One region of the Streptomyces sp. NPDC045470 genome, then DNA from elsewhere that is predicted to be linked to it. Evidence: riboswitches for the same ligand, from Rfam matches in the RefSeq annotation. Region 1 holds a riboswitch; each other region holds the start of a gene.
What was found. Region 1 has a riboswitch for cobalamin ahead of AB0A97_RS29050 (CbtB-domain containing protein). Riboswitches for the same ligand answer to the same signal wherever they lie in the genome.

Region 1 (2,191 bases):
AGCCCTTGGCACCGGCCAGGCCGACCTGGAGGGCGCCCGACAGGCCGGGGCCGGTGGTCACGGCCACCGCGCCGATGTCGGCCATGGTCAGGCCCGCGTCGTCGAGGGCGCGGTGCACGACGGGGGTGAGGGAGTGCACGTGCGCGCGGGCCGCGATCTCCGGCACGACGCCGCCGTAGCGCGCGTGCTCGTCCATGCTGGACGCCACCGCGTGCCCGAGCAGCTTTCCGTCGCGGACCAGGCCCGCCCCGGTCTCGTCGCAGGAGGACTCGATCCCCAGCACCACTGGAGAGCCTGGAGATGCCACCGCACCGCTCCTTCGTACCCGTTCCGTACCCGGCTTCGCCGCCGCCTTGCTGCAAGTGGGGCGCCTTGTTGCGAGTTATGTGCAACAACTCGTCTCCGACCAGGATACGGCGGCCCGTACCGGCCCGGGCGGGGGCCGCGGGCGGGCCGGCCCCGCCGGGGAAGGGCCGCGGGGCGGTCCGCGCGGGCGGTCACGGCGCCCTGGGAGCCGCCGGCCCGCCGAGTTCCCCCGCCACCCGGGCGTTCCACCGGCCGTCCCGCCCGCTCAGCGCCGTCACGGTCAGCGGCGGTACGTCCACCCGCCAGAAGGACGAGGGCGGTGCCCCCAGCGCGCACACCACGCACGCACGTACGACGTCCGGTTCCGCTACGGCCACGATCCGGCCGCCCTCCGCCGCGAGGCCCGCCAGCCAGTCCGCCACCCGGCCGAGGAACTGCGCCAGCGTCTCGCCGCCGTGCGGCGCGCTGTGCGCGTCGGACAGCCAGGCCGTGACTGCCGCGGGCTCGGCGGCCAGCACGTCCTCCAGGGCCAGCCCCCGCCAGCGGCCCATCGCACGGCCCGCCGCCCCCGGAGCCGGGTCCGCGCGCAGGCCGAGCGCTTCGGCCGTCTCCCGGCAGCGCGCGGACGGGGAGGTCAGAGCCCGGTCGGCGGGCAGTGCGGCGGCAGCGGGGCGGGCGGCGTGGGCCCGGCGCAGACCGTCCGGTGTCAACGGTTCGTCGGCCGGGAAGCGCACGGCGCCCAGGGCGTCGTCGAAGGACGGTGAGACCAACATCACCCGAGTTGTCATGCGCACCTCTTTCGACGGGGAGAACTGAGGGCGCACCAGGGGAACGGCCGGGCGCGCGCCCGTCGCCGTGCGCCCTCGGCGCCGTCCGCGGGGCCTTGGCCCGGCCGCCGCCACGCGGTACGTTCCCGATGATATTGACGATGACATGACGGAAGCCGGTGGAATTCCGGCGCGGTCGCGCCACTGTGAACCCGCACCGGTCCCGTACGGGACCGACGGACGAGCCAGACCCGTCCTGTCGTCACGACTCCCCGACCGGGACGCGAGTTCCCCAGGAGGTTCCGCCATGGCCCAGTCCGTCGCGCCGCCCGCCACCGGCCGCGCCGCGCCCGCCCCCCTCCCCGTCCGGACGGTCCTGCCGTGGGCGGTGTTCGGCGGCATCCTCATGCTCGTCCTGCTCTACTTCGTCGGCGCCGAACAGGGCGCCACCGCGCTGTTCTCCGGCACCGGCGTGCACGAGTGGGTCCACGACGGACGCCACCTCCTCGGCTTCCCCTGCCACTGACCGGGGGCTCCGCACATGAACTCCGCCACCGTCAGATCCCTCCTGGTGCGCGGCATGCTGGCCGGCCTCGCCGCCGGCCTGCTCGCCCTGCTCGTCGCCTACCTGCTGGGCGAACCGCAGGTCGACGCCGCCATCGCCTTCGAGGACGCGCACGCCCACGAACACGGGGCCGAGGTCGTCAGCCGCGCGGTGCAGTCCACCGCGGGCCTGGCCACCGGCGTCCTGGTGTACGGCGTCGCACTGGGCGGGATCGCCGCCCTGGCCCACTGCGTCGCCCTCGGGCGCGTCGGCCGCTTCGGCCCCCGCGCCACCGCCCTGCTGCTCTCCGGCGCCGCCTTCGGCGCGCTCTGCCTCGTACCGTTCCTGAAGTACCCGGCCAATCCGCCGTCCGTCGGGGACCCCGACTCCATCGGCACCCGCACCGCGCTGTACTTCCTGATGATCGCCCTCAGCGTGCTGCTGGCCGTCGCCGCCGTCATCCTCGGCAAGCGGCTCGCACCTCGCCTGGGCACCTGGTACGCGACGGTCGCCGCCCTGGCCGCCTTCGCCGCGGCCGTCGGCCTCGCCTACGCGTTCCTCCCGGCCGTCAACG
Region 2 (2,191 bases), on a different contig from region 1:
GTACCGGCAGACCGGCTCCGGAGGCGCCCGCTCCGTGCGGTACGCCTACCTGTTCGCCGGCGACACCGTCGCCCTCGTCGTCCACTCCCGCCCCGGCGGCACCGTACCGACGGCCTTCTACCAGACCGTCGCCCTCCAGCAGCAGCTCCTGAGCTGAACCGGCGGCGCCGGGTGTCCCGGGTGCGTCAGGCGCCCGGGGCTCCCGGCGGGACCGACCTCACAGCGCCACCACCGAGCACGCCGACTAGACTCGCTTCCGGTCCGTAACACCTCACTCCGTCCGAGGAGCGCGCTCGTGCTTGAGGCAGTCTTCACCACCCTGCTCGTCCTGGTCGCCGTCGGCGTCGTCGCCTTCGCCGGGCTGACCTGGAAGAAGCTGTACCAGGGCCAGCGCTGAGAACCCCGAACACACCAGACTTCCCCGACACAGATCGCCTGAGCTGATGATCGAGATCCCGTCCGACCTGAACCCGGCCCTCGTGCCCCTCGCCTTCCTGCTCGGCAACTGGGAGGGTGCCGGCGTCGCCGACTTCCCCGGTTCCGAGAAGTGCAACTTCGGCCAGGAGGTCACCTTCACGCACGACGGCCGTGACTTCCTCGAATACACCTCGCACAGCTGGGTGCTCGACGGCGAGGGCAAGAAGGTCGCTCCGCTGGAGACCGAGTCCGGCTACTGGCGCATCGACAAGGACCGCAAGGTCGAGATCGTGATGATCCGCGACGGCGGCGTCGCGGAGGTCTGGTACGGCGAGCTGGCCGACCAGAAGCCGCAGATCGACCTGGCCACCGACGCCGTGGCGCGGACCGCGGCCTCCGGCCCGTACAGCGGCGGCAAGCGCCTGTACGGGTACGTGAACAGCGACCTGATGTGGGTCGGCGAGAAGGCCACCCCCGAGGTGCCGCTGCGTCCGTACATGTCGGCGCACCTGAAGAAGGTCGTCGACCCGCGCGAGTGGGCCAAGGACATCAAGGACCTGCCGGACGACGGCATCGCCTTCTTCAAGTAGACAAGCAGACCTCCACAGGTCGCAGAGCGCCCCGGCGGGGGAAGTCCGGTGAGAGTCCGGCGCTGACCCGCAACGGTGTGCGGAACCGCGTGTTCCGCCAGCCCGATCACCCGCGGGGGCGCCGGTTCCTGATCAACTCGCCGTGGACTGCGAGGGGACACCGCCGCGGGCCTCGCGCCACGCGCCGTCACCCCGGACCGTACGGACGCGGCCCGAGCCGAAGGCGTACGCCCCTTGGCCGCCCCAGCCCGTACCGCCGCCTCCGCCTCCGCACCCGTCGGGCCCGACGGTGACCGGCCCCGTACCGGCTCGCCGCTGCCCACCGTGCCGCTGGCCGCCGGGCTCGCCGTCGTGCTGCTCGCGTCCCTGGTGTGCGGCGTCGGCCTCGGCGCCTCCGGTGTCGGGTGGGGCGAGGTGCTGCGCCACCTCGGCGCCGGGCTGAGCGGCGGGACCATCACCTCCGACGAGGTCTCCGCCTACACCATCGTGTGGGAGCTGCGCTTCCCGCGCACGCTGCTGGCCGCCGTCGTCGGCGCCGGGCTGTCCGCCATCGGCGTGGCCGTCCAGGCCCTGGTGCGCAACGCCCTCGCCGACCCCTTCGTGCTCGGCATCTCCTCCGGCGCCGCGGTCGGCGCCAACGCCGTCCTGCTCTTCGGCTCGCTCGGCGCCCTCGGCGTCTGGGCCCTGTCCACCGCCGCCTTCGGCTCGGCGCTGCTGGCCATGGTGCTGGTCTACGCGGCGGCCCGCAGCGCGCACGGCCTGACCCCGTTGCGCCTGGTCCTGACCGGCTCCGCCATGTACTACGGCTTCTCCGCCCTCTCCACCCTGATGGTCTTCGCCGCCGACCGGGGCGAGGCGGCGCGGTCCGCCATGATGTGGCTGCTCGGCAGCCTCAGCGGGGCGGGCTGGGGCTCGCTGCCGGTCGCCGCGGTGGCGGTGGCCGGGGCGCTGCTGTACCTGATGCTCTCCGCGGGCCGGCTGAACGCGCTGGCCATGGGCGACGAGTCGGCCGCCGCGCTCGGCGTGGACCCCGGGCGGCTGCGCCGGGAGCTGTTCGCGGTCACCGCGGCCGTCACCGGCGCGGTGGTCGCGGTCAGCGGGGCGATCGGCTTCGTGGGGCTGATGGTGCCGCACGTGACGCGGATGCTGGTGGGCGCCGGGCACCGCCGGGTGCTGGCGGTGGC
Region 3 (2,191 bases), on a different contig from region 1:
TTCACGGCCGCGACCGAGGCGTCCAGGGTGCGCAGGAACGGCACGATGCCGTTGGAGTGGCCGTTGGTGCCGCGGATCAGCGAGCCGCGGGCGCGGACCCGGGAGTACGACAGGCCGATGCCGCCGGCGTGCTTCGACAGCCGGGCCACCTGGTGGTAGCGGTCGTAGATCGAGTCCAGCTCGTCCAGCGGGGAGTCCAGCAGGTAGCAGGAGGACATCTGCGGGTGCCGGGTACCGGAGTTGAACAGGGTGGGCGAGGAGGGCAGGTACGACAGCGTGCTGGTCAGCCGGTACAGCTCGGCGACGTCGGCGAGTGCCCGCTCGCTGTGGTCCTCGGCCAGGCCGCAGGCCACCCGCAGCAGGAAGTGCTGCGGGGTCTCGATCACCTGGCGGGAGATCGGGTGGCGCAGCAGGTAGCGGGAGTGCAGGGTACGCAGGCCGAAGTAGCCGAACCGGTCGTCGGCGCCGTCCGTCAGCGCGCGCTCCACCAGCTCGTCCAGGCGGTCCGCGTGGGTCCGTACGAACTCCGCCGTGCTGTCGGCGATCAGGCCCTCGCGGTGGCCGACGGCGACGGAGGCGGAGAAGGCGACCGCCCCCTCCGCGGCCGCCTCCTCCGCGATGGCGCGGGTCAGCAGGCGGGCGGCCAGCTTGGAGTACTGCGGCTCGTCGCCGATCAGGCCGGCCGCGGCCTCCATGGCCAGCGAGCGCAGCTCGGCCTCGTCGGAACCGGGGTGGCGGCCGCGCAGCGCGGCGGCGGCGATCTTGCCCGGGTCGGTGGCGGGCAGGTCGACGGTGAGGTCGGTCAGCGTGTGCAGCAGGGCGGCGCCGGGGCCGTCCGTGGCCTGGCCGCCGTGGCCCTGCCGGGGCTGCGTGTCCTTCGCGGGCTGCACGACCTGCTCGGCTGCTGCGGGCTCCGTTGGCGCGATGGTCACGTGCTGCTCTCCCTCACTCGGCGGGGGCCTGGGGAGGGCACGGGGCGCGTACGGGCGTGCGGCACCCCCGGTACGGCAAGGGGCGCGCGGGCACACCGCGCAGCGTCCACCGGTCCAACCCGCGAGACCCGGACGTATCGACGTCCGCGCCGGTCCTGGCGCGGGCGTACTGTGGGCAGGTCTTCGGACTCACGGGTGCGGATTGACGCACTTCGTACACCGTTGCGGGACAGTTCCGGATTCGCACCGGATTCCCCTGCGACGACAGCGAGCACGAGCATACATCTTGTGCTGCCTCGTGCACCCACCCCCATATCTTGTGTCGCGTTGGCGCGGGGATGTCCGGAGCCGTGGTATTCGACGGCCGTTCCGGGGCGGTTTCCCGGGGTTTTCCGGGGCCTCCGAGAGGGTGCCACGCGGTGGCTCCGGGGCTGTTCCCGGGGGCCGGGGCCGTTCGCCGGGCCATCCGCCCGGCCGTTCGCCGGGCCGTCCGCCGCGGCCTGGACGGGGGCTGATGCAGGGGGCGTATTGGTGGCGCGGAATGCCCCTGACGCGTTGACCGGGGCTCCTGGAGCGTATTGGCTCCTTGTCTGCTCCGTCGGTCGGCGGGGCGGGTGGGGGCCTTGTGCGAGGGGGAACATGCGAGGAACCGGTGCGGCGCGCGGCGCCGTGCGCGTCGTGGGGCTGATGGCGGGGGCGTGCGTCGTGGCAGGGGTGCTGACGGCGTCACCGGCAGCCGCCGCGGGGCGGGCGGCTCCGGCCACCGAGCGGGTCGGTGTTGCCATGGACGGGACGCAGGGAAACGGTTTTTCGGGCGATCCGGAGCTCAGCGCGAACGGGCGGTTCGTGGCATTCACCTCGGAAGCCACCGATCTGGGGCCCACGGACACCAACGGCCAGCAGGACGTCTACGTCAAGGATTTACGGACGGGAAAGGTCGACCTGGTCAGCGTCGCCGGTGACGGCACGCCCGGTGACGCCCTCTCCGGATCGCCCGGGATCAGCGCCGACGGACGGTATGTGGCCTTCTACTCCGGCGCGGCGAACCTGGTCCCCGGCGACACCAACGGCGAGGGCGACGTCTTCGTCCACGACCGCCGCACCGTGCGCACCGTGAGTCCCACCGCGGGCGCCGGGAGGTCCCCGTACGGATACGGGGTGCAGAACTTCGCCCTCAGCGGCGACGGCCACCGCCTCGCCTTCGGCTCCTACCGCCCGGACCTGGTGCCCGGCGACACCAACGAGCGCCTGGACATCTT

Region 2: linked by a shared signal. The riboswitch ahead of AB0A97_RS36980 (iron ABC transporter permease) and the one ahead of AB0A97_RS29050 (CbtB-domain containing protein) in region 1 are both predicted to bind cobalamin.
Region 3: linked by a shared signal. The riboswitch ahead of AB0A97_RS09465 (ribonucleoside-diphosphate reductase subunit alpha) and the one ahead of AB0A97_RS29050 (CbtB-domain containing protein) in region 1 are both predicted to bind cobalamin.

Annotation. Positions count from the first base shown of each region.
Region 1 is NZ_JBEZAN010000013.1:53,381-55,571, forward strand. Features, by position in the region: gene tsaD (tRNA (adenosine(37)-N6)-threonylcarbamoyltransferase complex transferase subunit TsaD) at 1-307, opposite strand, end outside; gene AB0A97_RS29045 (histidine phosphatase family protein) at 498-1,094, opposite strand; cobalamin riboswitch at 1,204-1,347, shown strand; gene AB0A97_RS29050 (CbtB-domain containing protein) at 1,381-1,599, shown strand; gene AB0A97_RS29055 (CbtA family protein) at 1,615-2,191, shown strand, end outside.
Region 2 is NZ_JBEZAN010000024.1:41,334-43,524, forward strand. Features, by position in the region: gene AB0A97_RS36970 (hypothetical protein) at 1-157, shown strand, start outside; gene AB0A97_RS36975 (FABP family protein) at 444-1,007, shown strand; cobalamin riboswitch at 1,003-1,140, shown strand; gene AB0A97_RS36980 (iron ABC transporter permease) at 1,323-2,191, shown strand, end outside.
Region 3 is NZ_JBEZAN010000002.1:705,744-707,934, reverse strand. Features, by position in the region: gene AB0A97_RS09465 (ribonucleoside-diphosphate reductase subunit alpha) at 1-932, opposite strand, end outside; cobalamin riboswitch at 1,089-1,230, opposite strand; gene AB0A97_RS09460 (hypothetical protein) at 1,572-2,191, shown strand, end outside.